3 regions of the Desulfosoma sp. genome follow, and region 2 is predicted to be linked to each of the others. Evidence: riboswitches for the same ligand, from Rfam matches in the RefSeq annotation. Region 2 holds a riboswitch; each other region holds the start of a gene.
What was found. A riboswitch is a leader RNA that binds a small molecule or an ion and turns the genes downstream of it on or off. The one in region 2 is predicted to bind cobalamin.
Positions count from the first base shown of each region.

Region 1: linked by a shared signal. The riboswitch ahead of ACUVSA_RS12460 (precorrin-8X methylmutase) and the one ahead of ACUVSA_RS10310 (radical SAM protein) in region 2 are both predicted to bind cobalamin.
Region 3: linked by a shared signal. The riboswitch ahead of ACUVSA_RS01290 (TonB-dependent receptor plug domain-containing protein) and the one ahead of ACUVSA_RS10310 (radical SAM protein) in region 2 are both predicted to bind cobalamin.

Region 1 covers NZ_JBRAHS010000020.1:32,878-43,249, reverse strand. The annotation lists gene ACUVSA_RS12495 (M20 family metallopeptidase) at 115-1,191, shown strand; gene ACUVSA_RS12490 (DUF3783 domain-containing protein) at 1,258-1,635, shown strand; gene ACUVSA_RS12485 (DUF4139 domain-containing protein) at 1,882-3,321, shown strand; gene ACUVSA_RS12480 (ABC transporter substrate-binding protein) at 3,613-4,518, opposite strand; gene ACUVSA_RS12475 (ABC transporter ATP-binding protein) at 4,568-5,371, opposite strand; gene ACUVSA_RS12470 (FecCD family ABC transporter permease) at 5,368-6,498, opposite strand; gene cobI (precorrin-2 C(20)-methyltransferase) at 6,516-7,232, opposite strand; gene ACUVSA_RS12460 (precorrin-8X methylmutase) at 7,266-7,940, opposite strand; cobalamin riboswitch at 8,084-8,271, opposite strand; gene ACUVSA_RS12455 (FAD-dependent oxidoreductase) at 8,818-10,372, opposite strand, start outside.
Region 2 covers NZ_JBRAHS010000014.1:19,563-29,934, reverse strand. The annotation lists gene ACUVSA_RS10320 (ABC transporter substrate-binding protein) at 1-794, opposite strand, end outside; gene ACUVSA_RS10315 (TonB-dependent receptor) at 764-3,022, opposite strand; cobalamin riboswitch at 3,307-3,496, shown strand; gene ACUVSA_RS10310 (radical SAM protein) at 3,674-4,741, shown strand; gene cobN (cobaltochelatase subunit CobN) at 4,738-8,514, shown strand; gene ACUVSA_RS10300 (NAD(P)/FAD-dependent oxidoreductase) at 8,632-9,951, opposite strand.
Region 3 covers NZ_JBRAHS010000001.1:271,839-282,210, forward strand. The annotation lists gene ACUVSA_RS01270 (MotA/TolQ/ExbB proton channel family protein) at 1-581, opposite strand, end outside; gene ACUVSA_RS01275 (heme ABC transporter ATP-binding protein) at 880-1,692, opposite strand; gene ACUVSA_RS01280 (FecCD family ABC transporter permease) at 1,698-2,702, opposite strand; gene ACUVSA_RS01285 (ABC transporter substrate-binding protein) at 2,725-3,582, opposite strand; gene ACUVSA_RS01290 (TonB-dependent receptor plug domain-containing protein) at 3,875-5,842, opposite strand; cobalamin riboswitch at 6,228-6,413, opposite strand; gene panB (3-methyl-2-oxobutanoate hydroxymethyltransferase) at 7,183-8,034, opposite strand; gene ACUVSA_RS01300 (ketopantoate reductase family protein) at 8,012-8,953, opposite strand; gene ACUVSA_RS01305 (hypothetical protein) at 9,175-9,516, shown strand; gene ACUVSA_RS01310 (RNA polymerase sigma factor) at 9,574-10,284, shown strand; gene ACUVSA_RS01315 (anti-sigma factor family protein) at 10,281-10,372, shown strand, end outside.

The DNA of each region.
Region 1 (10,372 bases), on a different contig from region 2:
ACCGTGGCAGATTTCTGTGTTATGGAGCACGCGAAAAGACTTGCCGCTTGATGTGCGGGCAGGCCCGTGGCAGACTGAACCCACTCGATGGTAGACGGGACGAAAGGATGCCGTATGCGAGAGCTGGTTGAGCTGACCAAAACCCTTATGAGCTTTCGCACCATGCACTCCCGACCGGAAGAAATCCGCCGCTGCGCCGATTTTATCGAATCCTACCTTCGGGATATTCCCGTCACGGTGCAGCGCATGGATTGCGAAGGCATTCCTTCCCTGTGGGTGATTCCCACAAAGGGGCGTGTTCCGGTGCTTCTCATGAGCCATATCGATGTGGTGGACGCGCCGGAATCTCTCTTTGAGCCTCAAGAGCGGGATGGTCGTCTGTACGGTCGAGGTAGCATCGATGACAAGTACGCGGTGGCGCTGTCGATGACACTGCTCAAAGAGCACATGCAAGAATTGGCGGCTCAGGGGCTCTCCCAAGACGCCCTCTCCTTTGGGATTCTCATTACGGGCGACGAGGAAGTGGGCGGCTATCGCGGGGCTCGTGCCGCATTGCCGCACATCCCCGCCGATTTCGCCATTGCCCTTGACGGCGGAAGCTTCACGGAAATCATTGTCAAAGAAAAGGGGATTGTGCGCCTTCGCCTGACGGCACGGGGCAAAACGGCCCATGGAGCCCGCCCGTGGCTTGGGGTCAACGCCATCGAAGTCCTTATGGAAGATCTTTTGGCCGTCAAACGCCTTTTTGCCGTCGAGACGGACGATCACTGGCATCGCACGATGAACATCGGCATCGTTCGAGGCGGCTCTTCCGTCAACCAGGTGCCGGACGTGGCGGAAGCGCACCTGGACATTCGCTACACGGAGAACGACGATCCGAAAGCCCTTGTGGAAGCCGTCCGTCGCGTGGTCCGTTCCCACGTGGACGTGCTGGAACAGGAGCCCCTGTTTTTCGGAGAAGCGGCGGGTCCTGTCGAGACCTTGATGCGTCTGGTGCCGGAAGCGCGACTGGGGCGAGCCCACGGGGCCTCCGATGCCCGCTTTCTTTCCCAATTCGGCATTCCCGGTATTGTCTGGGGCGCCGATGGAGAGCACAGCCAGCACGCGGAAGACGAACATGTCATCATCGATAGTCTGGTGCAGCTTTATGAAACGTTGCGTCGGTTCCTACGCCTTGTAGGACGGGTGTGAAGATGGTCCCGGCCGGGTACTGCGACCTCAACGAAGGAAGGGCTATGAACCAAAAACCTCGGTTGCTTGTGTGGAACTTCACCCGCGAAGAAAAAGAAAAAACTGGATCGCGTGCTGGACCTGGTCAAGGCGCCTCCGGCCTTCAGTATCTTGCCCGAGCAAGGCCATCTGCTGGTTCGGGAGATTGTGCAGGGCGGTCGACGGGACAGCGAACCCTTTGTGTGCGATGAAAAGATCGTCCTTTTTTACAACATTCCCCAAAAAGGCATTTTTTTTCTGATCCAAAAGTTTAAGGACGCCGACCTTCCCAGGCCCATCTTTGCTGTGGTCACCGAACATTCCATCAACTGGCCTTTCAGCGAGCTGGCGGCGCACCTGATCCAAGAACGCCGGCAGGCTCTGGAACGCAGCGCCCATGAATTCAAAGGCGAAACACCGGCATGAACGCCCAAAACCAAGGCACTGCCGCCACAATTGGCTCAACTCATTGGGCCATGGAGTGTTTGGGTGATGGCGAGGCGGCGCCATCAAGGGGTCCGCTGAAGGCGTGCCCCGCGACGGGAGTCTGCGGCCATGCCATTGGTGATGAAAAAGGCTCGTGGGCCGCAGGGAAAGTTGCGCGCCGAAAGGTGTACCGGTGAACGCTCAAAGAGGCACGCAACACGAAAGGACTGAGACGAGGAGGGAACCATGAAAGCATGCCGCGGAATCCTTCTGTGGACGGTCTTGAGCGCGTGGTGCCTTGCGTGGCCGACCGCAGCGACGGCGGTCGTTCAGGAACGCACCGTGACTATCAGCCAAGGCGGTCTCGCTCTGGTCCGAGAAGTGGACACGGTGGCGCTCCCCCCGGGACGTCACACCGTGGTGTTGGAAAATTTTCCACGGACCATGGATCTGGAAAGCCTTTCCGTGCGGCCGTTGACCGACGTGGAAACCGTGGTTTCCTACGATGTGGTGAGCCATTTTCGACCCATTACTGAAAATCAGTTGCTCAAAAGTTATGTGGGCAAACCGCTGGATGTGGTGATCACCAACCCCAAAGGAAGCCTGGACGCCCGAATGGTGCGGCGCGTGCAACTGGTCTCCGACGGCGGTGAAGGCGGATCGCCGGTGTTTCTGACGGACGAAGGCGTCTACACCGGGGAATATCACGGCATCTTTTTCCCTTCGCTTCCTGAGGAGTTATCTCTTGGGCCCAAAGTTTTTTGGAATGTGGAAAATAAGAGCAAGGCTCCGTTGGAAGTGCGGGCGGAACGCCTCTATGAAGCCGGCGGACTGCAATGGAAGGCTCTGTACGGGCTTTACCTGAACGAAGAAGCATCCCAGGCGGTTCTGGACGGGCGCATTGTCGTGCACAACACCACGGATATGGAATTTCCCGGGGTGCGGGTGGTGCTTCTGGCGGGAGACCTACAGCGCGTGCTTCGACGGGACCGGGTCATGAGGGCCGCCATGGCGGCTCCTCAGCAAGCTCTCATGGACAAGCCCGGTGCTGTGGAGGAGGCTGCCGCCTTTGAGTACCATCTGTATCGACTTGCCGACCCCGTGCATCTGCCGGCGGGGGATCCCCTGCAGATTCCTTGGGTGAAAGCTTCGGCCGTCCCCATAGAAAAGCGTGTGGTGAGCACGGGAAACGGATCCGGCGCGGATTGGGGCTTTGAACGAAAAGAGAGTCGGAACCAGCCGGTACGGGCTCTGATCGATATTCAAAATGAAGTGGCTTCGGGCTTGGGGATACCATTGCCGGCCGGTGTCATTGCCGCCCGTATGATCACCGGTCAGGGCGAAGTGATTCCTCTGGGCGAAGAGGCCATTGGTCATACCCCCGTTCACGGGACGCTCCATCTGGAATTCGGTCGTTCCTTTGACGTGCAGGTGGAGCGGACTCTGGAGGATATCAAGAAGGTCGGTCAAAACGTCCAGCGCCTGCGGTGGACGCTGGTGGTGAAAAACGCTAAGGCGCAGGCGCAACGCGTCATCTTGGAAGAGAATCTGTCGGGAGATTGGAAGATCCTTCAATCGAGCCAGCCCTATGAAAAGGTGCACGCGGGGTTGGTGCGTTTTGCTGTGGATGCACCCGCTCAGGGCCAGGTGCAGTTGACCTACGAGGTGGAAACCACGACGCGGTAAAACGGATTCCACCTCGGAACGGCCGCCGCTGATTTTCAAGGGCTCACGGATCCTCCCGTTCCCTATGGATCGCTCCTTGTAGAGGTCGCGCGCCCTGGCGGTTCGCAGATTCGCGGACGGCCGGGAGGCCATCCCTCCGATAGAAAGGGGCACGCCCTTTCCATCGACCCTGAAGGGACCGGCTCCAGCCGATCCACCCCTTGGCCGACGCCCAAGGATGCTTTTCATCCGTTCAAAGGGACGCTCGCATGGATTTTTGGCAAGCCGTTGCATGCCGAAAGCCGGCCGGAATCAGGGAAGGTGGCCCGAGCAGAGCCGACGGGCCAGATCTTCTGCCGCCTGCACGGCTCGAGGCCCGGGGCGTGAATACAAGGCCTCTTCCACTTCAAGAACCTGCCCCAAACGCACGGCGCGCAATCTGTCGAAATGCGCGCGGTTGTGCGGAGGCTCGGGATTGGGATTCATGGGCCCCTTTTGCACGATGTACACATCGGGATCCAGGACCAGAAGATTTTCCACAGACATCTGCACAATGGGGTCGGGAAAGGAAACCGCATTGATGGCCCCCACTGCTTCCATGACGGCCTGAGGCATGCCGCCGCGGCCGGCCACGGCCAGAGGATCAGCGCGGATTTCAAAAACGAGCCTCGGGTGCTGCGACGTGCCCCGACACGCGGATCGAACCGCTTCAAGGCGACGCCGTAAGGCGTCCACGGTCCTTCGAGCTTGTTCCTCTCGGCCGATCAGCAGGCCGAGCCGCTCCATGGCCGAAAAAACCCCTTCAAAATCCTTGGGACCTAAAATCACTATGGGAATCCCCGCTTCTTCCAGACGGGCCGATTCCGGTATGGCGCTTCGGCGGCTGGCGCTCTGGACCACCAGATCGGGTTTCAGCCCCAGGATCATTTCCACGTTGGGGCGCATGTGCGTGCCCACAGAAGGCAGCCTTAGAATGTCCGGCGGAAAGGTGTCGGCCTGCGTCCGCGCCGCCAGGACGTCTTGGGCTTCCATGGCGTAAAGCATTTCCGTAAAGGCTCCATAAAGCACAATGACTCGTTGCGCCGGAGCTTCCAGACGCACGGTTCGGCCCGCATCATCCACCACCTGAACGGGGGCTGCGTCGCATGCCCCACGCACGGCCCACAGAATTGCCACCAAAAAATACAGCCACAGCCGCCTTCGAACTTGATCGGCCATACGGCACCCTCCTTCGACGTTCTCCTTTGTGTTCATGATTGCGCGGACTTCATGGCTCGTGCGGCTCACCGGCCGCAGAGCTGCGCGCAAAAAAAACCTGCCGCACCCCGTTCCGCCCCGGCACCGAGTACACAAAAGCCGAAGTTTCGTAGACCTTTTCCAGAATTTCGGGCTGCAGCACGTCGCACGTCGGGCCGTCGGCCACAATGCGGCCGCGTTGCAAAAAGACCAGTCGCTGACAAAAGACGGCGGCGGTGTTGATGTCGTGCAGGACAAAGACCACGGTGCGCCGCTCCTTTTCCTGCAAGGCTTTGAGCAGATGAAAAATGTGCAGCTTTCGGTGCACATCCATGGCGGAAACGGCCTCATCCAGCACCAGAACCGGCGTGTCCTGGGCCAGCGCCTTGGCCACGAAAACCCGCTGGCGTTCGCCGCCACTGAGTTCCGTGATGGGGCGATCGGCAAGATCCAACGTGTCGGTCCAGACCATGGCCTGCTCAATACGCTCGGCGTCTTCAGCGGTTTCCCGGCCGCCGCCCCGTTGATGAGGGTATCGTCCCATGGCCACCACCTCGCGGCACGTAAAGGGATAGGCCACTTGAAGATCCTGAGGCACCACGGCCACAAGGCGGGCCCTTTCGCGGTGTGGTATCGCGGCCACGTCCTTTCCGTTCAAATGAACAATTCCCGATCTGATGGGCAACACGCCGGTGAGGGCCAGGACGAGCGTGGTTTTTCCGGATCCGTTGGGTCCCAAAATCCCCACAAACTCCCCCATTTTTATGGTGAGATTCACCTCCGTGAGAACCTTTCGGCCTGGATACCCGCAGTGAAGGTGTTCGACCTGAATCACAGCACGACGGACCTTTTCTTGTGCACAAGCAGGTAGGCGAAAAAAGGAGCGCCCAAAAGGGCTGTGACCACGCCCAGCGGGATTTCTCGACCGTCGGAAAGAACGGTTCGCGCCAGCGTATCGGAAACCAGCGTCAGAACGGCTCCGAGAATCATGGACGCGGGAAGAAGCCGACGGTGGGACGGTCCCAGGCACAGGCGAGCCACATGCGGGACCACCAATCCGATGAATCCCACCACGCCGCTCACGGCCACGGCGGCAGCCGCCACAAGGGACGCCGCGCCCAGCACGCGCCGACGCACCTTCTGCGTGTCCACACCGCTGTGATACGCCGCCGTGTCCCCGAGAGCCAGAAGATCCATTTCTCGAGCATAAGCGAAAACAACCCAGGAACCTGCCCCCATGTAGGGAAGCACCGCCAGCACATGGCGCCAGCTTCGCCCCGAGAGACTCCCCATGATCCAAAACACAATGGCGGAAAGGGATTCCTCGTGAAGGCTTTTCAAAAGACTGATGCCGGCTGAAAGAAACGTGGACACGATAATCCCCGCCAGCACCAGCGTCGTGGGATGCATTCGGCCTTGCAGACGCCCCAGAACCATGGCGAGGCTCAGAGCCCCCACGGCGCCGGCAAAAGCGGCGGCGGGCAGCAGGCTCATGCCCGCCAGCTTCCACGACGCCCATCCGCCGAGAATGGTCAGAGACGCTCCGAAAGCCGCCCCGGTGGAAACGCCCAATGTGAAGGGATCCGCCAAAGGGTTCAGCAAAATGCCTTGATAGACGGTGCCCGAGAGGGCTAGGGCGGCGCCCACCACCAAAGCCAAAACGATGCGCGCCAAGCGCAAATGAAAAACGATGTAGTGGGCCGTGACGGCATCCTGTGCCGCCGGTGCGGATGTTGTGGAAAAGATCGAAGCGAGGAGGTGCCAGAGGGTGCCGGAATCGATGGCATAGGGTCCCAAGGTGAGGCAATAGACGGCCAGAGCCAGAACGGAAAGGACGGCCAAAATCCAAAAGAGACGCGAGCGCTCTCCTGGCCCCGAAGGCCTGGATCGGGCCGGCGGCGTCTTCGCCGAATTTTCGGGGGGGAAAGGGTGTGCTGCGTCAGGGGCTTCCACAAAATCCACAGGCTGTCCTCGATGCCTTACGTGGAACCACCGCCCTTTTTGACAATGAGCAGTGAAAGGTAATGGGGTTTGAGGTTTTCAAGAGCAGCGAAATCCTTTTCCACCACCTGGCCTTCCAGGCCGCAGCGGCTCACAAAACAGACGGAATCCTGAAGGCCTGATCGCCGAATCTGGTCCAGAATCTCCGGAAAATGCTTGTACGCTTTCATCAACACCACACTGTCGGAAAAGGGAAGAACCTGGGAAAGACGCCGGCCGCCCTTGGCCCCCGAAATGACCGTCAAAGTTTCTTCGGCTTCCGCCAAGACGACCCCGGCACAGGCGGCGGCTGCCTGGTAGGAGGTGATGCCCGGAACAATTTCCACGGGCACCTCGGAAAGCCGCTGTCGAATCGTTCGCCAAAGATAAATGAAGGTGCTGAAGGTCATGGGATCGCCCAGGGTGACAAAAGCCACGTCCACACCGCTCTCGAGCCGAGCCGCCACGGTATCGCAATTGGCCCGCCAGGCGCTTTCCAGGCGGTTTTTGTCAAAGGTCATGGGGAAGTCCAGCGAGTGGACGGGAATCCCCTTGGGCAGATGGCGCCGGACGATGTCCAAAGCCAGGCTGTAATCGTTGGAGGATGAAGAGGCGGCGAACACATGGCCCACACGGCCGAGAACCTTCACCGCTTTCAGGGTCAGCAAGTCCGGATCTCCGGGACCCACACCGATGCCGTAGAGCGTACCCAGCATGCACCTGTTCCTTTCCTATGCCGTAATGTGGGGTCATGCAGGCCCCAGGCCATAGGCCAATTCCAGCAGCGCGTGCAGAACAGCCACAGCCACGGGGCTGCCGCCTTTTCGGCCCAGCACCGTGATGGATGGCACGGCCTGAAACTGCCACAGGGCTTCCTTGGCGGTGTCGGCTTGGACAAAACCTACGGGCACTCCCACCACGAGCGCCGGCCGAATCCGTTCGTCATGCATGATTCTGAGGGTTTCCAAAAGTGCCGTCGGCGCATTACCCACGGCGACGATGATTCCGTTCAGGGTCGTGCCCAAACGGCGAAAGGCGGCCGCGGATCGCGTCAGCCCCTCTTTTTCCGCCGTCTCGCGCACGCCGGCTTGGGACGCCGGCACTACCACGGCATTGCCGAACCATTGCAGCCGCGTGGGAGATAGGCCTACCTGGACCATGCGCGTGTCCACAACAATGGCGGCGCCTTGGCGCAAGGCCGCGCAACCCGCCTTGACAGCCAGCGGATGAATGCGAATGAGCCGAGCGAATTCTAAATCGCCCGTTGTGTGAATGACACGGCGCACAATGGACCACTGGTCCGGAGGAAAGTCGTGGGGACCCATTTCCGCGTCGATGATGCAAAAACTCTGTTCTTCGATGGTCTTTCCCGCCGAAACAAGCGGTGTGGCTGCGCCGTCGAAGGCACGTTCCTGTGTTTTCATGCGCTACTCCACGGTGAACAAAAAAAATCCTTGAAACGTCACCGTTCCAAGGATTGCACCCTTTTTCTTCATCCCAAGGATCACTCAAAGACCTTTTCCTCGAAGTCTTGGAGCGTCGAAGAGCCCTTTGCCATCGGGGTCTCTTTCGTGACGGAATGCAGGCAGGTCTTCTGGCTCACGGATCTTCCTACAGGCCGCCCTTCCCGTCCCATGCCCATGGAACAGTGGGTTCATCGGCCTTCGTCCCCGTTCACAGCGGCGGGACCGCGACGGAATCGCACCGTCTTCCCTTTTAAACCCGCGTTGGAGTACCTGATTCCCATTGCCGTGTCAAAGAACGGCGACCCTTGATAAGGCGTCAGCTTTCCATACCGCAATACCGCGGCCGGGTCAACAGAAGCGTGGCCGCGATTCTTTCACCCGATTCCCCTCGAAGGGAGCGGCTTTTATCGGTGCGCACATTGCCCGGACGACCTGGAGGTCGTTCCCTTCAATGCCAGAGGGGCTCTCTTGCGGAGGGACCGGGTTTCTCGATCAACGTGGCCCGCCGCCCTGCTTGCGGGAGGGCTCTTGCGAAGGGATCGGCTCGTGCCGCTCCACATATTCTGCGGACAGCCGCGAGGGTGTGCTCCAATGCCCGGGCACCGCCCATCCTTCAGCGCGGAGGGACCGTGTCCTCGCGGTCCGCACATTTTCCGGACGCGCAGGCGGGCGTCCCTTCGGTTGAGGGAGCGTGCCCCTTCAATTTCCTTAGAGGGGCCTTTTCTTTGGGGTGTGTGAGCTGGCGGACGCGCAGGAGCGCGTCCCTTCGAAAATGTGGGCGCGCGCATGCTCGATGTGGACACAAAAATCTTCACGCGGCGTTTCGAAGCGCCTCCTAGGTTGCTTCTTCCTTGTCCAACCGGATGATGCCCGCCTTTTTGAGAGCCGCCACACCGCCCTGAACATTCACGGCGTTTTTCACGCCAGCGGCTCGAAGCTGCAGCAAGGCTTCATAAGATCGCACGCCGGAGTTACACACCACAAACAAGCGCTTGTCCTTAGGGATGGCTTCCAGGCTTTGGGCCAGGGTTTCCTGAGGCACATTAATCCATCGGTCGCCGTAGGCCTTAACGAAGGGGGCGGCATTGCGAGGACCGCGCACATCCAAACAGAGCGCATCCTCTTGGGCTTCGAGCAGGAAGCACTGTTCAAAGTCGTCGGGGTCGGCGGTCACGTTGTGGCCGTCCAAAATGTTTTCCGCGGTGTTTCCAAGGGCGTTGACAATGTCCATGGCCGCGGCAAAGGGCGGCGTATAGGCCACTTCCAGGTTGGACAGGTCTTCCAGGGTGCCTCGGCGCGCCAGCAGGGCGGCCACGGCGTTGATGCGGCCCACGAGAGCGTCTCCGTTTCGGCTGACCCCTTGAATGCCGAGCAGCCTGCGGGTTTTGCGGTCCACGACCAGGGCCAGGGTCATAAGGTCCTGAGTGGGATAAAAGTGGGCTCGGTCGGCTTGGATCACCAGGGCTTGCACGGCGTCAAAGCCTTCCGCAGAAGCCGCCTTTCGCGTCAGCCCTGCGGCGGCCACAGCCACATCAAAGATCTTGACGGCAAAGGAGCCGACGGATCCTTCAAATGTGGCATGTCCTCCGGCAATGTTGGTGCCGATGATGCGCCCTTGCCGGTTGGCCAAAGAGCCTTGAGGAAAATGGAAAGGCTTTCCCGTGATGAGGTGCGTCACTTCAATGCAGTCCCCCCCGGCGTAGATCCATGGATCCGACGTCTGCAGGCGCCGATTGACCACAATGGCCCCTCGAGGCGAGACCAGCAGTCCGGCCTGTTGGGCCAGCCGCCCATTGGGCCTTACTCCAACGGCGGTGATGACCAGATCCGCCTCCAGGTCCCTCTTGTCGGTGCATACGGTCACCGAGGCACCGTTTCCACCGGAGCGGATTTCTCGAACTATTTCTTCGGTGTACACGGCCACACCGCGTTCTCGCAGGTGTGCGGCCACCATTCGGGCCAGGACGGGGTCCAAAACGCCGGGAAGCACGTGGGGCGCGATTTCCACCAGGGACGTTTCCACACCCCACATGTCGGCCATGGCTTCAGCCATTTCACAGCCGATGGCGCCCGCACCGATGATCACCGCTCGACCCACGGCGCCATTGGAAAGCTTGTCCTTGATAGCGGCGGCATCATGGAGATTGCTGACCCGCTCAACCGCGGGATGGTCCATTCCGGGAACGGGGATGACGTTGGGCACACTGCCTGTCGCCAGCACAAGGTAGTCGTAGGGAAGCTCTTGTTCCGTCTGTGTTTCCAGGTGACGCACGCGAACGGTCTTGCGTTCGCGATCCACGGCCTCGGCCCGGGTTCGCGTCATCACACGCACTCCTTTGGCTTTTTCAAAAAATTCGGGTGTCCGCAGCATATGAAAGCTGGTGCTCATG
Region 2 (10,372 bases):
ACATCGGGTTTCCAGCCAAGGATACGTTCGAGAGGCACATCGACGGTCCTTTGTTTTAGGGACGACGCAGGGTTATCAGCCCCTATCAAGGCGATGACCTCGTTCATAAGGCCCAGGCCGCCCACGACCGTCGTGGGATTTCCATACACATAGACGACTTTACGCCTGGCGCCGGGCGGAATGCGGTCCGTCCGCTCCCGCACCCGACGCAACAAACGCTCCATCCCCGAGAGAACCTCAGCAGCCCTTTGCTCGACACCGAAAAGCCTACCGTGAAGGCGAATCATTTCGAAAAGTTCCTCGAGGCTGTCCGGATAAACGGCAATGATGGGAATGCCCTTTTTCTCGAGAAAATCAATGCCCTTGATTTGCGTGGCCCAGGTCACGACGAGATCGGGGCGTAGCGCCAACATGGTTTCCACATTCATGTCGGCGGCCGTCCCCACGTGCGGGCGCCGCCATTCCGGATGGTTTTCCACGAGGGCGCGGTAGACTTCGCATTCTTGCTCCGCCCAACGAGACACACCGACAATCCGGTCCCAGAGCCTCAAAACCGGAATGAGCTCGTACGTAACGGTCAAGACAGCTCGGGAGACAGGAACGTGGATTTTCACTGTTCGCTGGAATTTATCTGTATACGTTAAAAAACTCTGCTGCCCGTGCCCTATGCCGGGGCTCAACAGCCAGGCTGCGGCCCACAAGACGAGAAAAATGTTTTGACTTCGACACGCCCAAAGCACAGAAAACCTTTCCGAAAAAATCACTAAAATTTTACAGACAACTCTGCGAACCACGAACGGCCTGGCGCCTTGTAATAGCTGTAATAGTCTTCATCAAAGAGGTTGTCCACCAACAGGGACACTTTGGCCCAAGGTTTCACCTGGTATGAAACGGCCACATTGGTGATCCAGTAGGGATCGTAGGAGCCGTACACGTTGTCTTTGCGATCGGCATTGGTATCATCATTGTAACGTTTTCCTACATAATGCTCTTCAATGGAGAAAGTCAAAGGACCTTTAGCGACGCGAGCTCCCAAATTGGTCATCCAGAGCGGCATTTGGGTGAGGCGCTTGCCTTCGGTTGCCGGTTTGGCTTTGTTCTGGGTCACCTCAGAATCCGTATAGGTCACGTTGCCAAAGAACGTGAGCCATTCAAAAAGACGCTGTTCAAGCCCCGCTTCGACTCCACGAGATTCGGCTTTACCGACATTGGCAAGTTCTTGGTAGGTCGAGCTCACCGTCTGTCGGTAGATGAAATCTTTCATGTAGTTCTCAAAATAGGTGACAGAGCCTTTGGCGTTTTTCCAGAGTCTCTGTTCAATGGACAAATCCCAGGAAACCGTTGTTTCCGGCTTTAATGAGGGGTTTCCCGCGTAGGTGACACCCGATGAGGAGGTCCATGTGCGGTAAAGCTCGTAGGGTGTGGGCGGTCGAAAGGCTTTGCCCACGGAAGTGCGAAGGGTCGTGCCGTCTGTCGGTTTATAGACGAGGGCGGCTTTTGGACTTAGGGACGAATGGGAGCGTTCACGATAGGCTTTGGGGTAACCCGGCTTTGGAGTCCATTTATTGGTGTCGTAGTCGACCACGAAACCGTCAAAGGTTTTCCACCAATCCTGGCGGAGGCCCAGATAGGCGGTCACGTTCTCGAGAATGGATATCTCATCTTGAACATACAAACCCCAGAAACGATCTTTTCCTTCGGATTGGTAGCGAAGATTTGTGGTGGAATCTTCGTCACGCCAATCCGTCAGGTTTTTTTCTTTGGTGTTGGACTTTCCGGTCTTGAAGGTCTCGCCCAAGGTTACAGTATGACGACCCCAAAAGGAGCCGCCCGCGATGGAATTAAGGGGAACGGTGAGCTGAAGTTCTTGGGTGAGTGATTCCTGAGGCGTATTGCTGACGTATCCAGGACCGCCAAAGCGTGTGGCTCCTGAAATGGTCGTCACGTACCAGTCTTCATACACCTTCAAGTACGCTACTTTACCCGTGATCTTCAGATCCATGAAGTCTTGGGTCTCAAAGTCGACGCTATAGAGTCCTTGAGCACGCCCCCCGCCTCCAGGAAGAAACCCGGATTCAGATAAACCCTTATAGGACCAGACAGGATTTCCTGACTCATCGCGAAGGAAGGTATGAGGATCATCGTAGTCGTATTCATACCGGTTGTACATGAATGTCATGCCCAATTGTGTTTTCGGTGTCAAAAAGTAAGCCGCTTTGGCCGTAAAACCGTCATCCCACCATGTATTGTCTCCTTTATCGCCCACCAGGTAGGCTTTCTTGTCGTACCTGTCTGTGGTTTCCTTCCAACCGGACACCGACGCAGGCGGGGCTTTGGACGTGAGATTAAGATCCGTCGGATAGCCGTTGGTGTCCTGCCTACCGTAACTGAGGATGAAGCTGAATTTGTCCCACAGCTTATCGCCGTATGATAGGTACAGCCTGGAAAGGTCTTCCATGGCCTCTCCCCCTTGAAAACCGTTTCCATAGCCTGCTTTCACCCATATTTCCCGCTTCTCGGGCATCCTAGTTATGAAATTGACCACGCCGCCCATGGCATACCCGCCATACAAACTGGAAAAAGGACCTCGAACCACTTCGACGCGTTCCAATTCTTCCGGGTAAAATCCGCCGAATTTCACGTTGCCGGTGTACGGATTGTTGAGGGCAATACCGTCCACAAGCACCAGAGTTCGCTTTGGGTCAGGAATGCCGCGCAGACTGATGGAAGAAAGGGTATCCATCAAACCCTTGCCCCGTCGCACATAAACTCCAGGTAAATGACTCAGGGTTTGGTCGAAGGTTTTGGATCCCTTTGCTTCGATCTCCTGAGCCGTGACGACCGAAGCCGACGCTGGAACCTCAGCGGTCGCTTTTTCTGTCCGCGTTGCCGTGACAACGACCTCCTCAAGTACGTTCCAACTAGGTTCTTCAAGAGCCCAGAGGCGTGAGGCACCTAAGCCCAGAAAACCGCCAGCCAGGATCATGACCGCCAAAACAAAACCTTTTGTCAGCCCCATCATGAGACGCCTCCCTCTCGTACCCTTCGAAAAAAAAATGAAAAAGGCCACTGCACGAAGATGCCCTTCGCGCTGTGGCCTTCGCGACCACAATGAGCGTCCACGAGGTGGTTTTGAAATGCCTTTAATGTTAATGTACACAATCCGGTCGCAGGTTGTCAACCCAGTCGGACCACCTAAGTCACCCTGTTCCATCGCAGGCATTTTTGCCCAGCGCATAGGATTGCAAACACTGAGAGGCTTTTGTGGGAGAGTCATTTCGGCTTGACTCCGTTGAGGCCAATGGGCATAAAGAGGCTACCACAGGTGCCTTGAAGGGCCCAAAAGGGAAGCCGGTGCAAATCCGGCGCGGTCCCGCCGCTGTAACCGGGGACGAAACCTGATCAAACAGCCACTGGTGTTTCACGAAACGCCGGGAAGGTGCAGGGAGTAGAAGGATCCGGAAGTCAGAAGACCTGCCTGTGGTCGAAAGCTGTCGCCTCGGCGGCGACTGGGTGATGGCTGTCATGGGGAAACGCACCTCTTTTTCCCGTATGCCAATGGATGAAGAAAAATGGGTGCAATCCTTGGGTCCTTTTCAAGGTCCAAGGATTTTTTTTTGTCCATGGAGCTGCGTGAGGAGATGGTGGCTGCACACTTGCCTAAAGGCGCTTGATGTTTCCTACGGTTCGATACCTCATCCTTTGGCTGACCGAGGGCTGCAACCTTCGGTGCGCCTACTGTTACCGCCCTAACCAAGGGGCGCCCAAGGCCATGAGCCGCGAGGTGGTGGATCAGGCTCTGACATTGGCCGCACGCTCCGGTCGTTTTTTTCATGTTCAGATCAGCGGCGGCGAGCCCACGCTGGAGCCGGATTTGATTGCGTATACCGCTGAAGCGCTGCAGCGGAGAAGGCTTCCGGCCACATTGGCCGTTCAAACCAACGGGACTCGACTTACTTCGGAGTTAATCCATCTTTTTCGACGCTATGCGATTCAAGTGGGCATTAGTTTGGACGGCCCACCGCCGATACAAGAAAATCTTCGGGGCGGTGCGGCGAAGACGGTCGCTGGAATCCGACGTTTAGAAGCGGCGGGAGTTCCTTTTCGCATCACGGCTGTGGTCAGTGAAGCCTCTATAGGCACCCTGGATTTGTTGCCCCTTTTTGTGGGGACGTTTCGGTGGTGCCAGGGAATCGCCCTGGATCTGCTCACCGTCAAAGGGCATGCCCTTCAAGGCCATGTGGCGCCGCCTAAGCACCACAGCCTGCGTGTCGGTCTGCAAAGGTTTTATCGAAGCGTCCTCTTTGTAAACCAGCATCGCCATCAACCCTTGCGACTTCGAGAACTGGACAGACTCCGACGGGCAAAGGCATCGTCCAGCACATCCGTGTTTTGCCCAGCAGCCAAAGGAGAAAGTCTTGCCGTGCGACCAGACGGATCCGTCTTTCCCTGCGGCCAAACATGCGGCGAAAAGGATTGGGCTTGCGGCACCGTGTGGCACCCCGACACCACGCGTTTGCGGCGCCTCTGCGGCCTTGCTCAGCCCCGGGGGGCCGATTGTGCCACGTGTCACATTCGGCGGTTTTGCCCCGGGGAATGTCCCAGTCGATTGATCTATAACACAGCCCACCATGCGTCGCTGGTGTGCACCATGTATCAAACGCTTTGGGAACTATGGGAGAAGCCAAACGGCATTCCGGATGGCTCTAAGGCGCAAAGGGGGAAAGGAGGAGAGAAATGAGTGCCTTGAAAATAGTGTATTTTAGCGCCACCGCCGGGGAAATTCCCAGTTTGAGCCGTGCCGTGACGCGCTATCTAGCTCAAGGCGGCTTGGTGTCCGTGACAGCCCGCACGCGAAGCCAACTTTTTGACAACGCTCGCATTGAAGCCTTCGTGCAAGAGGCTTTAAAAGCCCACATGGTTCTCATCACCCTGCATGGAGGAAAAAACTCGTGCCCGGCGTTGGCGTCTCTTCTCGAGGCCATGCAAGAGCGCCGAGCTCAGGGCTTGACTAGGCCTTATTTACACATTCAGCCTATGGGCGGGGATGAAGAAGCGGTCCTCCTTGCGCACGAACATGCCGATGGGCTTGAAAACGGCGTCTGGAACACCATCAATAATTATATTCTTTTTGGAGGAGTGGAAAACTTTTTACACTTGCTTCATTTCATTCACGACGTCATTAATGGAACCGAATCGTCGGTCCTCCCTCCACGGAAAATCCCATCAGAAGGCATTTATCATCCCGACTTTCCCTACATCCCTTCTTTGGAAGAATATGTGTCCAGGAAAATTGATCCTCGAAAGCCTACTTTAGGTATCTGGTTTTACCAGACCTATTGGGTGAATGGCGACCTGACTTACATCGACGCGCTCATTAGAGAAGCGGAACACCAAGGCGCCAATGTTCTGGCCCTCTTTCACGTTCGCTATCCCAATAAAACCCTGAAAAATATGAGCGTGCATGACCTTGTGGCCCGCTACTTCATGGATGGCCGCCGTTCTCGCATCGATGTGCTGCTGAACCCAATGATGTTTTCCCTGGTCATGGCTCAAAAGGATTATCGCGATATTCTGCCTCGATTGAATGTGCCTTTTCTTCAGGCCATCACCATGTACACCCCCTATGCTCGGTGGCACGAGAGCCCACAGGGTCTTTCCACGATGGAGGTTTCTTATTCCGCCGCCCAGCCGGAATTTGACGGCGCTCTGATCAATGTGCCCATCGCCAGCCGTGAAGAAAACGAACACGATCCCGTCACAGGAGCTTTATTGGCCAAGCTCGTTCCTATTCCAGATCGAGTGAAGAGGTTGATTTCCTTGGCTTTGAACTGGGCGCGATTGCGGCGCACACCCAATAGAGAAAAGAAAGTGGCCATCATCTTTCATCAATACCCGCCACGCAACGATCGCATTGGTGTCGCCGCCGGGTTGGACAGTTTCGCCAGTGTCAAACACCTATTGGACCGATTGGTCGAACGCGGTTATCAGGTGGAAAAAACCTATGAGAGCGGCCAAGCCATGGCGGAAGAGCTTTTGGCCCGAATGACCTACGATCGGCGTTGGCAAGGACCGGATCAACTGGCAGAGCGTGCGCAAATCCATGCCGATCCTGAACATTACCAGGCCTGGCATGCGGCACTGCCGAAAAAGGTTTCCCAAAAAATGACCGCCGATTGGGGACCCGTGCCTGGAGATCTCTTCGTGCACAATGGGCGGCTGCATTTTGCCGGCACCATCAACGGCAATTTTTTCATCACCATGCAACCGCCTCGGGGTTTTTACGAAAATACCTCCGCCATCATTCACGACCCACACCTGTCGCCGCCGCACCTGTACTTAATGAAATACCGCTGGATAAAGGAAGTTTTTAAAGCGCACGCGGTCATTCACGTGGGCAAACACGGCTCTTTGGAATGGCTGCCTGGAAAAGCCCTCGGTTTGTCCCAAGAATGTTACCCAGATTTGGCTATTATGGATCTGCCCAACATTTACCCCTATATCATCAATGATCCCAGTGAGGGAACTCAGGCCAAAAGGCGCAGCTATTGCGGCATCGTCGACCATTTGCCTCCGGCTTTCACCAATGCCGACTTGTATGAAGATTTGGCCAAGCTGGACAATTTACTCAGGGACTACGCCGAGGCCGAGCGTGAAGATCCGAGTAAACTGGAGATTCTACGCAGCCAGATTTTGGAGGCTGTCAAGGAAGCGGATTTAGACAAGGATCTGAATATCGAGCTTGCCAAAGCTCAGGCCGATTTCCCCGCGTTTCTTCAACATCTTCACGCTTACTTGGCCGAAGTCGCAGACACTATGATCACCGACGGCCTTCATACGCTAGGATTAGCTCCGCAAGGGGAACAGTTGGTGGAGTTCTTGGTGCAGCTCACCCGGCTGCCCAACGGTCACGTGCCGTCCCTTAGGGAGGCTGTCGCTGCTGTTTTGGGTTTTCACTACGACGAGCTGGCCACGCACAAAGGACAATGTCTTTCTCATTTTGGAGGGCGAACCGGTGGGCAGATCATTCGGCAGATTCATGAGCTGTGTGTGGAGTTGGTGCGCCGCATGGCCGCAGCCGATTTTCATGCCGATCCCAGGGACGTGGCCATGGCTGTCCTTGGACGTTCCCATAACCAGTTGGAAGCCGTTCTGGAATACATCGCCAAAGACCTGGTGCCTCGAATTCGCGAAACGACAGCCGAAATCGAGTCCATCGTAAAGGCCCTGGAGGGCGGATTTCTGCGTCCCGGACCGTCGGGGGCTCCAACCCGCGGTCAAGCGGAGATTCTGCCGACAGGCCGCAATTTTTACTCTGTGGACCCCCAAAAAATTCCCAGTCCGGCAGCCTGGGAAACAGGCAAAAGGCTAGGCGATGCGCTCATCCAACGATGCCTCAGGGAAACGGGCGCCTATCCGGAAAGTGTGGGCATCATTTTGTGGGGCGGATCCACCATGCGCACCAAAGGTGATGATCTTGCGGAAATTCTGTACCTCATGGGGGTGCGGCCGGTGTGGCACAAAGGCAGCGGCAACGTTGAGGGCGTCGAAGTCATTCCTCTTGAAGAACTTAGACGGCCCCGAATCGACGTTGTCGTGCGCATCTCCGGATTTTTCAGGGATTGTTTTCCAAACCTGATCGAACTTATGGATCAAGCCGTGCACATGGTGGCATCATTAAAAGAAAATCCGGATTCCAATTTTATTCTGCGCCATGTGTGGCGTGATGTGGAACAATACGAGCAAGAAGGCAAGAGCCACAATGAGGCCTGGAGGGAGTCCACTTTTCGTGTCTTTGGCTGCCCCCCGGGCACCTACGGCGCCGGCGTCGCCGAATTGATCGAATCCAAAACATGGAACACCCGGCAGGATCTCGCCGAAAATTACATACGATACTCCGCTCATGCCTACGGTACGGGAAGCTATGGTGCGGCCAAGGCATCCATTTTCAAGCGCCTTTTGAGCCGAATGGACGTGACGGTGAAAAACGAGGACTCACGCGAATACGATTTGCTTTCCTGTACCGACTACTACAACTATTACGGTGGACTGATTGTTGCGGCGACAAACATTCGAGGCTCAGCCCCTTTGGCACTGGTCGGCGACAGCAGCGACCCAAAACGGGTGATTGTGCGCACGACCTTCGAGGAAGCCAAGCACATCTTTCGGTCTCGCATTCTGAATCCAAAGTGGATTGAAGGCTTGAAACGCCACGGGTACAAGGGCGCGGGGGATCTGTCCAAAGTGATGGATATTCTCTTGGGCTGGGATGCCACGGCCGAGCTGATCGACGACTATATGTATGAACGGTTTGCGGCAAAGTACGCTCTGGATCCCGAGATGCAACGATGGCTCAAAGAGGTTAACCCTTATGCGTTGCAAAATATTTTGGACAAACTACTGGAGGCCGTAGAGCGAGGGCTGTGGCACGCTCCACCTGAGCTGGTCGAGCAATTGCAGGAAGCCTACTTGGAAACGGAAGCACTCATCGAAGAAACCACAGCCGAGCCGTAGCGGAAAGCTTTCCCTGAACTCTCGATCCACAAATTCTGCTGCAAAAGAGGTCAAAGCTCAAAAAAACCTCTTCGGCGGACGCCATCCGCCTCATCGAAAACGCTGTGGAGGCCGCCTTTAAGGGCAGGGCCCTGCCGCGGAAAGAGCCTGGGCCTCGAGATTCCGTCGTGCTGATGGGGCCCATTGTGACCTGTGGGGATTCAGGGCGGTGAGCAGGTTGCGATACGCGCCGTCACCCGAGAGCACAGAAGCGACCATGCTCCCGGTAACTGGAGCGAGAAAGATGCCTTTGGTGGCATGCCCGGCGGCCACCACCACGTTGTGAGGTCGGTGCAGACGGCCGATGCAAGGCAAGCCGTCGGGAGTGCACGGACGAAAGCCGCGCCAGATTTCTTTCACGTGAAGCGATCCCAGGCCCGGCAAGATTCTCATAAGGTCACGCTCCATGGCGTCGATGCGTCGAGCGGACAGCCGATCGTCCAGGCCGCACAGTTCCAAAACACCCGCAAGCCGAAGAGCATCGGCAAAGGGGGTCACGGCCACGCGCGCTTCTTCCAAAAGCAAGGGCAGGGAAGGCGTCTCGGCGGGTTTTTCATAAGTGATGCTGAATCCTTTGGCCGCTTCCACGGGCAAGCGGCACCCAAGCATGGCGGCCAGACGCCCTGTCCAGGCCCCTGCAGCCAACACAAATTGATCGGCTTTCACGGACCCCTTTGTGGTCTTAAGGGCCGTAACAGCATGGCCTGCCCAAGAAGCACCGTACACTTCCGTCTCTTCCAAGATGCGCCCACCGGACTGACGCACTTGGGACGCCAGCCATGTGATGAAAGCCATGGGGTTGAGCCGTCCGTCGGGCTTTTGCAGCACGCCGCCGATAATGGAAGACCCGACGGCGGGCACCCATTCTCGAACCTCTCGCGCATTCAGAACCTGAGCCGGTCGGCCGACCCGCGACAGTTCTTCCGCATCCATCGCCGCCGCCTTCAAGGCCTTGTGGGTTTCATAGAGGCACAAAAGGCCGTCCCGAGCGTATTCGTAAGCCGAATCGGCGACTCGGGCCAAGGCGTCGTGAAGTTCCAAGCTTCGGTCCGCCAATGCCCTGTAAATCCCAACGGCGTAGCGCCCATGGGCCGCGGTGCTGTGGCGCACAAAACGTCCCAACCAGACCAAGCGTTGGGGATCCGGCGAGAACCCGATGGAAAAGGGGCCCGTCGGGTTGAGGAGATGGCGCAGACCTTCTTTCACATTGGCCGCAGAACACAAAGGCTGCAGATGGCTCGGCACGATGAGACCCGCGTTGCCATAAGAACTTCCCGTGGGCAACCGTCCCTTTTCCAGAACGCTCACCGCCGCTCCGGCGCGCGTCAGCTCATAGGCGCTCATGAGCCCAATTACGCCGCCTCCCACAATGACCACATCCGGTTTGTGCGTCTCCATCGTCTTGTCCCTCCTCACGCCGGCGTGCCTTGTGCCGCATGCCTCCGCGCTAAAGTTCCTAAAATATACTGCCAGCTTCATGGGCACATGTCGATACCGTCCCCATGGGCCGAGGTCATGCTCACGGCCTCGTTTGGCGCCGAGGAAGTCCGCGCCAAACGAAACAACCGGCAGGGCAAGCCATTTACAGGTCACCCAGGAGCATGTGCCTGAACACCTTCGGTAGGAGCGGCCCAAGCCGCGATGCCTTGCCGCGACTTGCGGCGCTCCGACAGCCTCAAGTCGAGAGGACACGGCTAAACCAAGCCCCGAAGGTTGTCTGAGAATGCCTTTTCGGAGCCGTTTTCGGGCTGTTCTGCAACAGCGCCGTAAATCGCCATTATCACCTGCCACCAGATGCCCAAGGAACCCGCACTAGGTC
Region 3 (10,372 bases), on a different contig from region 2:
AAAAATCGCACCACGCCGTCTTGGAGCCGCGCTTCATAGCGGTCTACCAGGCTGGTCAAGTAGCTATGGGCCACCATGACGGGCAGGGCCACACACAAACCCAAGGCGGTGGTCAGCATGGCCTCCCAAATACCGCCGGCCAAAATGGAAGCATCCACCTTGCCGCCCAGTTGTTGAATGGCCATAAAGGCCTTGATCATGCCCAGAACAGTGCCCAACAAGCCCAAAAGCGGAGCAATGTTGCCGATGGTGGCCAGTGCCTGCAAATACCTCGACAGATCTCGCACCTCCTCTTCCACACCATGGGCGAGAACGGTTTCCAGGGTCTCTCGATCCGCATCGATGACTTCAAGCCCTTGCGCCAAAACGCGCCCCATGGGGGAGCGGCTTTTAAGGGCCGCTTCTAAAGCTTCACTCATTTTCCCTTCGCGCACCAAGGCCGACACTTGATCCGCCACGCGACGTCCGCGTCGGCGAAGCACGGCAAAACGCACGGTTCGTTCCAGGAAGATGGCCAAAGCCAGCACAGAGCACAACATGATGGGAATCACCAGCACGCCGCCTTTGGCGAGAAAAGCCATCACGGTCGGACTCCTCCTTCATAATTGCAAACTCTTCGTTCAAAGAGGGTCTCACCCCTTAGAGCCCACCCGAAAATCAAAAGGCCACGTCTCCTCGCTTCCTTGGAAAGCGATGACCTTCGTGGCCTATTTCTCTTAACCATCTCAATCGTTTTTCGAGACGCCTTTCGAGGCGCCATTGCCGGTGCTTCACTTAACGGAAACCCTCGTTTTTGTCAACCGGCACGGAATCTTCACAGTGGGTTCTCCTTAAGGATTGATTTTCAGATGATTTTCCATGTGCACACCCCTTTCTGTTTTAGGACCGATTCTCGCCTTTGGGGCGGTGCTTTAGATACCGCTTTGGTACTAAGGTCATTCGCGGAAAGCGTCCCAAGGGGCTCTTGTCCACCAAAACCACACACCCGTACGTCTCCTCGAGGGTTCGAAAGGTAAAAACCTGCTCCGGGGACCCTTGGCAGACGACGCGCCCGTTTTTCAGCAGCAGCACGCGATCCCCATACATAGCCGCCAGATTGATGTCGTGGGAAACCATAACCACAGTCAGTTGGCGCTCCTGGCGCAAGTCTTCCAAAAGGTCCATCAGGCGAACCTGATGGGCGGGATCCAAGGCGGCGGTCGGTTCGTCCAAGAGAAGCACCCGCGGCTCTTGGCACAAGGCTTGCGCCAGATAAACGCGCTGCCTTTCCCCGCCGCTCAAGGCCGTTACGGGGCGGTTCCACAGGTGCGCCACATCGGTTCGACGCATGGCTTCCGAGGCCTTGGCCATTTCGTCGGGGCCTTCCATCTGCAGCAGACCAAGATGCGGATGGCGTCCCATCAGAACCACCTCAAGGGCCGAAAAAGGAAAATCTAAGGGCACGCTCTGCGGCAGATAAGCCATCTGGCGGGCGCGTTCCCTTCGGCGATAGCTGGCCAGGGACCGGCCCATGAGCTGCACGGTGCCCCTGTGAGGCTGTTCCAGCCCCGCCATGAGCTTAAGCAGGGTGCTCTTTCCCGATCCGTTGGGGCCGGCCACGATAAAAAATTCCCCCTCGGTCACAGCCAAAGACACGTCATCTAACGCTTGAATAGCGCCATAGGAAAACGACACATTCTTGAGAGCGACCATGGTTGTCATCGAAGAGTTCGGCGCAAGAGCACAATGAACAAGGGAGCTCCGATCAAGGCGGTGACCACGCCGGCGGGCATTTCGCCGTGCTTGGGAATCCAGCGGGCCAGAGCATCACAGATAATCAGGTACCCACCACCGCCGAAAAAGCAGGCCGGTACCAGCACGCGATGATCCGGCCCCAAAAGCATGCGCAAGCCGTGAGGCACCGCCAGCCCGACAAATCCCAGAAGTCCTGTGGCGCAGACCGCCGCACTGACCATAAAGGTGGTCACCCCAAAAAGAAACCATCGCGTCCATGTGACGGGCACGCCAAGGGTTTCCGCCGTATCGCGCCCTATCAACATCACATTCATGGAGCGGGCCATGGCCAAGAGAATCGTCGAACAGGCGGCGAGAACCCCACCCAGACGATAAACTGTGGATATCTCAGCTCGGGAGAGATCTCCCATGAGCCAGAACAGGATGGTATGCAGGCGTGCATCTTGAGTGGTGGAAATAAAAAAGAGAATCAGGGCCCCACAAAAGGCATTGACCATGACCCCGGCAAGAATCAAGGCATCCCGGCGAAGCCCACCGCGACTGGAAGCCAGAATCAACACCAGGGTCACGGACAGGGCGCTGGATCCAAAGGCCGCCGCGCTCACGCCGGGAAAGAGGGACAAGCCCACCAGAATGCCCACAATGGCACCTACAGCCGCTCCTCCCGATGTGCCCAAAATGTAAGGTTCCGCCAACGGGTTTCGCAACAACGCCTGAAACACCAGCCCTCCTAAAGCCAAGGCCGCCCCCGTTTCCATGGCCAGTAAAACCCTCGGCCAGCGCAATTGCCAAAAGATGGTCCACGTGGTGGCATCCACGGCGCCTTGACCTTTTAGGGAACGAAAAAGCGCGCCGAAATCCGTACCCGAAGATCCTACGGCCATACCAAAAATCACGGCTACGGCTAGCCCTGCTACACAGCTGAGGGTCACCGCAAGAATGCGGGCCATCGTGATCGGTCGGTGCATGTCATTGGCCACATGAAGCTCTTTATCGACGACCATTGGAGAGTTCCGGATGCAGCATCCTCACCAACAGCTCCAAGCCGTCCACCAATCGAGGACCAGGTCGGTCGAAGAGATCGGACGGCACCAAATAAACGCGGTGCTCGGCAGCTGCCGGAATCCCCGACCACCGAAGCCACTGTTCCCGAACCTGGTCAAAGATCTGCGCGCGTTCCATGGATGAGACAATGATTGTGTCCGGTCTAAGTGTCATGACCTGTTCCAAAGTGAACCGTGGGTACGGATCGGGACCTTCGGCCACGTTTCGTCCCCCCGCTCGAACAATGAGCTCGTGGGCAAAGGTCTCCGTTCCCACGGAAACAATGGGGGACACACCGATTTGAAAAAAAACCCCCGGTCTGTAAGTGACATTCTTTATGGCATCGTCTACAGACTGAAGTCGCCGCGCCATGTCAGCCACCAGAGCCTCAGCTCTTTCTTGAGCGTGCAGCACATTCCCAAGGGCGAGAAGGGTTTCCATCACTTGGCGGAGCGTCTTAGGGTTCACGGCGTAGACAGGAATGCCGACTTGTTCCAGCTTTTCCACCACTTCCCTGGGATTTCCGTCCTTGATGGCAAGAACCAGATCGGGCTTCAAAGCCACAATTTTTTCCACATCCGGGTGCACGTAAGACCCGACTTTCGTGAGAGCCTGCACCTCGGCAGGATAATTGCTGTACTGACTCACTCCGACCACTCGATGGCCGGATCCTAAGGCAAAAACCATCTCCGTCAGACTCGGCGCCAAAGTCACCACCCTTTGGGGAACATCGGGAACACGGAGCCTTCGGCCCACAAGATCCACCACCTCGCGAGCCTGTGCTGAAGAAGCCGCTACAACCACGGCCCAAAGAATTCCCCTCAATATCCCCTTGATGCATCCATTACCCATAAAATGCAGTCTCTGCGAAGGCGACGACTCAAGGATTCTTGTAACCGTTTGCCCTCCGGTGCTTCATGCCCGTCCGAAAATGAATTGCCTGCCAAGAGCCTGTTCGACCATGGTTCGGCCACTTCATTTCGGCGTGAGGCTGGAGGAGCGCCGCAAGGCGCGAGAAGGAACCGCAACTTGCGGCGCTCCTACTGAAGGTGTTGTTGCGAACAGGCTCCAGTAACAGCCCCGCCTCATGGGGCTTCTAAAATTTCATCGACGCTCCCAGCATAAACGCCGCACCCGGCGTGGAATATCCGAAAACCTGCTCATAGTCGGTATCCAAAATATTTGTTCCCTTGAGGAAAATCTCGAGGTCTTTCAAGGGGGCGTGCGCCGTCACTGCGTAGGAAAGAATGGCATCCAGGATGAAATAGTCGTCCAAAGTGACCCGCCTGGGTGCCATCCAATCCCTGTAGTCTGCATCATCCCGACTTCCCACGTAATGGCCGAGGAAGCGGCACCGTAGGTTTTTCCAGCGGTAGTCCACCCACCCGGAAGCGCCCACTTGAGGACGTCGCAAAAGCTTTTTGCCTTCCTGAAAGGCAATGGAATCTATCCCTCCGTCGTCTGTGACTTCCGTGTCCAGAAAGGTCATACTGACCCCGGCCATGAGGTTATCCCAAGCGCGACTTTCCAGTCCCCATTCCACACCACGGGTTTTCGCCGCTTGAATGTTGAAAAAGTTCGGCGTCCTTTCCGGGGGTGCGGGAAAAGGTGTGGGCACGTAGGCAATGAGGTCCTTGTAATGATTTTCGAAATAGGTGGCGAAGGCCTGCAGCCGCCCTCCCAGGCGCTGCGAAACCCCCACCTCCCAAGATGTGGCCTTTTCGGGGTCCAAGTCAGGGTTTCCCAACGTCCAGGAATCATTGGCGAAGTTTTCATAAAACGTGGGTTCCTTGATGCCTTTGGCCGCCGCCATCCGCAGCGTCGTCCCCGTCTCCTTGATCTCCAAAGCTGCCGCTCCTCGAGGCGTCACCTCGGTGCCGTAGGCGCTGTTGTCTTCTACACGAAAGCCGCCCACCACGTGCAGGCGTTCAAAAAGCGTCACCTGATCCTGAACATAGACGGCATTATTGGAGCGATCCGCACTCAGTTTCGTGGCATCGAAATAAAAGGTCTCTTGCCTGTAGCTTTCCTCATCCCGTTCATATCCTACAGTCAAAACCGAGGTAAAACGCGCTGCGGGCTGCCAGGTCAGATTGGCGTGATAGTCCAAGGTGGCACGTGCCTCATTATACCGTCCGAAAGAATCGGCATAATCGGTCGCCTCGTTGTAGGGGTCCAAATTGCGGCGCCGATTATTATGATAGCCCACACTCACGACATTTTCCCACCACGCCGTGCTCTGCACCTTGGCAGAAACACCTATGACAGCGTCCTGCTCCCTTTGGGTTTGATCCGGATCCAAAGGACTGTACCTGTCGCCGGAACTTTCTGTAGGATATTCATACCTGGCATCAGTGAGTCGGCCCGTGAAGGACAGCTCCCAATTGTCCTTGGGAAAGAAGTCCAAACGTGTGCTGGCGGTATTGTTCCAATAATCGTTATTGATGCGCAGTATTCCACCATCGTCGATTCGGCCGTAGGCGGCTGAATACCCGAAACGGTCGGTACCGCCCGAGACTCGCACGCTATGTTCCCCCATGTAACGTCCGCGATCCGATCGAAGACCATGGGCCGTGGAAAGCTCCACCGAGGCCGGGCCATAGCCTGACTTGGTGAAAATCTGAATGACGCCGCCAATGGCATCGGAGCCATAAAGGGCGCTTTGCGGCCCACGAACGATTTCTATGCGCTCGATATTGTCCGTGGTCAGGTTTTCCCAATAAAAATCGCCGCCGCCCAGGTTCACCTTGACTCCGTCGATGAGCACAAGGGTATAGTTGGGCTCACCGCCTCGAGGAAAGACCACCGTCTGCGATCCCCGAGACCCATATCGAACGGGCTGAAATCCGGCCACATCGCGTAGAAGCTCCGCTACATCGGAAGCCCGGCGCGCGCGAATGTCTTCTTCCGTGAGGACGACGGAAGAAATCCCTAGACTTTGTTGCGGCACGGCCGTTCGAGTCGCCGTCACCACCACATCGTGCGCCCTCCACAGGGGCTGTTCCGCCGCCAGCCCGGGAATGGCTAGAACCCAGCACACGAATAAGGCGACCGCCCCAAACACCTCGCTCCACGATGGCTTTCTTCCTCCCCAAACGGGCTCTTTAGTCTGCACAGATAACGGGCCGGACAAATTTGCCGCTTGAATGCAGAACATCCTCCAATGGGATCCTGCCAAGTGGTGCATACGTCTTGGAGTCATGAATTCACCCCTCCGCGGTTTGGGAAGGCGTCCAACACCCCGAAAAGAGCAGATCAAAAGCGCAGCCGGTGCGCGTGGCGCTTCGAGGCGGATTCGAACAGCCTTCCAGGCTTTGGTCGGTTTCCATGAGGGGGCCCGCGACCCCATGGTGCGGCATAAAAAAACCCGGGTCTCTGAGAAACCCGGGATCTCCCTTTTTCATCCGAGCGGACTCTTGGCCGTCATGCCCCGCTGGCCCGAGGGCACGGACGCGCGCGTCGCCCAGGCAGGTCTTCTGACTCTCGGATCATCCTACAAGCTGCGCCTTCCCACCCTAAGTCGCGAGGCAGTGGCTTCAATGCAGCCTTCGTTCCCGATCACAGCGGCGGGCCCGCTCCCGATTTTCACGGGATTCCCTTTTAAGCCGAAAAGCACCTGGACGGAGTTTCGTTATCAAGAAGCCCGCTGCGTGTCAAGTGCGGAAAACCACCAGAACCTCCTTAACCACGGTGCGCTCGAAGGAGGATATCCAGCAACGTCTCTCTCGTGGCCTTGGCGCCGCCCTGCGTGGCTCAACGAACGGACTATTCGAACGAGGTTTCCTCATTGCCGGACACCCAAGAGCCCTTCCTTTCATTGCCGGAGGTTCGCTCATCCGATTGGATTTGAAGGAACCGGTGGTCCGCACGTTCGCGCTCGCCCAGGAGCGTGTCTCACAATGGCTTGGCCGCGTCCTTTCGGCTTGAAGTTGTAGGAGCATTGCAAGGCGCGATCAGCCATCGCGGCTTACAACGCTCCCACTGAAAGTGTTTTCGAACAGCCTTCCAAGGGACCCTCCACTGAAAGTAAGAACAAGCAATACCTCGATCCGGAGACAAGAACTGACAAGGCATTCTACGACATCCCCCCAAAGCCCTCAGCCAAAACCGTAGCATTACACGTTCAAAGCCCTTTATCAGGGAGGCGCTGTGGTGTCACCAGGTTGTGGTGGTCTTCAAGGTGACGCACCGAATGCCGAAGGGCATGTCATTGGGCGCGCATGCTGCAGTCAGCCGCAATTCCATAGGCACCTCGTGCCGCTTAGGCAATATAATGCCCTGCACAAGGGTTTTCGAGGCCTTGGAAGCTCGTTCTCTCCACTGGGCGATGGCGGCCTCATGGCCGCCTTTGTTTTTTTGTCGAGAAGCCCGCGGATTCAGCAAGAAATTCTGCTGTCACACCCATCACGACGGGATAGCACCAAAAGTGTGCTCAGGGCCGGGAAAAACCCCTTTTTCCACCTCGTCACGGTATCGGATGACCGCCTCCATGATCCTCTGGCCCAGGGCGTCGTATTGTTTCACAAAACGCGGAACGAACCGATCGAAAAGGCCCACCAGATCGTGAATCACCAAAACTTGGCCGTCACAGGCCCGTCCGGCCCCGATCCCGATGGTGGGAATGGGCACTGCTTCCGTGATGCGCTGGGCCACGGATGCCGGAATGGCTTCCAGAACCAGGCTGAAACAGCCGGCTTCAGAGAGGGCCAGAGCGTCCTCCAAAAGTTTGTTAACCGCTTCCTGGTCTTTTCCTTGCACCTTGAAACCGCCCAGTTTCGCGATGCTCTGTGGGGTCAAGCCCAGATGTCCCTGAACCGGAATACCTGCTTCCACAATGGCGCGCACCTGCTGCAACACCGAGGCCCCGCCTTCCAGCTTGACAGCCTGAGCCCGCCCTTCTTTGAGAAAACGCCCGGCGTTTTCCACAGCCTGGGCAACACTGACCTGGTATGACAGGAAAGGCATGTCTCCGATGACCAAGGCTCGCTGCGTACCACGAGCCACCGCGCGCGTATGGTGCAGCATCTCCTCCATGGTCACCGAAAGCGTGTCCTCATGGCCCAGCATGACCATGGCCAAAGAATCACCCACAAGGATCATGTCCACCCCCGCGCGATCCACCCACCGAGCCGTGCAGTAGTCATAGGCGGTGAGCATGGTCAGCTTGCGCCGGCCTTTGGCCCCCATGACCGCTGGAACAGTGACTCGGGGTGCAGGTTTCATAGATTGCTCATCACGCTTCTGTTCTGTGGCCATAGGTGGACTCCTTGATTTTGACCAGTTGGGTGAGGGTCCAGTTGACAGGAGCGGTCAAGCCGTGTTTCTGCGCACAGCGCACGACGGCTCCGTTGATGGCGTCGATTTCCGTAGGTCTGTGCGCTTCCACGTCTTGGCGCATAGACGAACGATTATCGGCCGTAGCCTGCGCCACGGCCAACACGTGGTCCAGAACGTCATCAGAAAGGCTCACTCCTTCCGCTCGCGCCACCATGAGCGCTTCGAGTACCGCGGCCTCGCACAAGCGACGTGCCGGCGGCATGCGGGGAATCTCCCCGTTGGCCAGCCGGCATAAAGCCGTGATGGCATTGATACCCACATTGACACACAGTTTCTGCCACAAGAGCTGGTAAATATCTTCCCGATAGGTGGCTTCCAGACCGGATGCGGCAAAGAGGTCCAAAAGTATTTGAGTTCCAGGCGGTTGAGTTCCAATGAAGCTGCCGAAAGAGGTGGGACCGATCCCGCCGTGGCGCACCACCCCTGGCCCCTCCTTGGTGGCTCCTTGCGCTGTGACCCCCACAAGGACCCTTTCCGGCCCCACAAGCCCAGCCAGTGTCTCAGCATTTCCCAAGCCGTTTTGCAGCGTGAGGACAAGGGTATGCGTCGTGATGGAGTCGGGGTGCACCAACTGCAGCGCCTGCCCTGTAGCATAGCTTTTGACCATGATTAGAACCAGATCCGCACCGCCTTTGAACGGGACAGGCGTAAAGGAAGCGTCCATGCACACGCGTTTTTCTTCTCCATTGAGCTCGTAAAGATGCAACCCACGGCGTCGTATAGCCTCCACGTGCTCCACATCGACGTCCAGCAAGAGAACGCGCGCTCCTGCCATGGCGAAGCGCGCTCCCAAAAGACAACCCATGGCTCCGGCACCGACCACCAGCACGTGCATCATCGACGTGTCCTTTTGCTTCGGCCTAAAGTTCTGGACAAGAGCATGTTTCAGGTCTTCTTTTCAGGGACTTCCGTGCTACCTTGGCACAGTTTTCGCCTCAGGGCAAGTCTGTGGGCGTGTTGTGGAGAGGTCCCGCGTTTAACGTAAACCCTTTGAAAGGAAGCGTCATCAGAAAGGGTGTCATCGCAGGGGCAAAAGATTCTTCTTGAGGGAGAGCGACCATGACGAAGAAAAGCAAAGTTTGGATGATGGTCTTACTGGTTGGGGTGTTCGTGGCGGTGGGTGTTGTGCCCAAAGCTGAAGCGCACAAGCCGAAATACGCCAAAAGCTACATCTATGTTCCGGCCCCATGCCCGCCTCAAAAGACCGTGGTTCACCACTACTACCCGTACAAGCTCTATCGGTACGCGCCGCCGCCGCCACGGCGTGTAGATGTGTACCATTATTACCAACCGTGCTATCCTGTGTGCGGATACTACCCGGCGTCACGCGGCCCTTATGTGGGAGGTTACGTCGGGGATGGAGGATGGTCCCTGATTTTTGAAACGGGCGACCGCTGGTAACCAGCACGGTCAGGCGGTTCACACCCGCGTGATGATCCCCGCACGGAAGGCTTTTCTGTGACCCACTCTTTGCACCTGCCTGCGGATGAGCCTTTGACCGCTCGAGCAGTGGACAAGGAACGTTCGAACAAGGGTGACGGCTCGGCCGAAGGGGATGAGATCCAACTGGTCCTTCGAGCCCAGGCGGGAGATGCGGAGGCTATGGATGCGATCATCGCCACTTACCAATACATGGTGTTCGCCGTGGCCTACCCTCTGTGCGGGTTCGATCGCGATGAAGCCATGGACGTGACCCAAGAAGCCCTGATTCAGGTTTTTCGAAAGATCGGTCAGTTTGAAGGTCGATCTTCGCTGGGAACGTGGATTCGCCGTATTGCCATCAACGCGAGCCTGCTGGCTTTGAAGAGAAAAAGAAGGCGCCTTCAGTTCATCCTTCCGTGGCGCCTTCTTGAAAACCAAGAAAATCAAGAGATGCCCTTTGATCTTCCGGGCGGTGCAGAGGGTCCAGGGCCTAAAAATCCTCTGGAAGACCTTTCCACGAAGGAATTCAAACGGAACGTGCGCAAAGCCATGGAAGGACTTTCCGAAAAGCAACGCACCGTCTTTGTGTTAAAGGTTTTTGAGGAAATGACCATTGCGGAAATCGCCGAGATGACGGGCATGGCCTTGGGGACGGTCAAAACCCATCTGTTTCGCGCTACGCGCACCATCCGCGATCGGCTGACGGCCATGGGCTACGGTGAGGACACACGGGGGGCGACACCATGAGGGGCTGTAAGAACTTTGAAGAGACGCTCATCCTTGATGTGTTTGATGAATTGCCTGAGGAACAATGTTCCCGATGGAGTGCTCATGC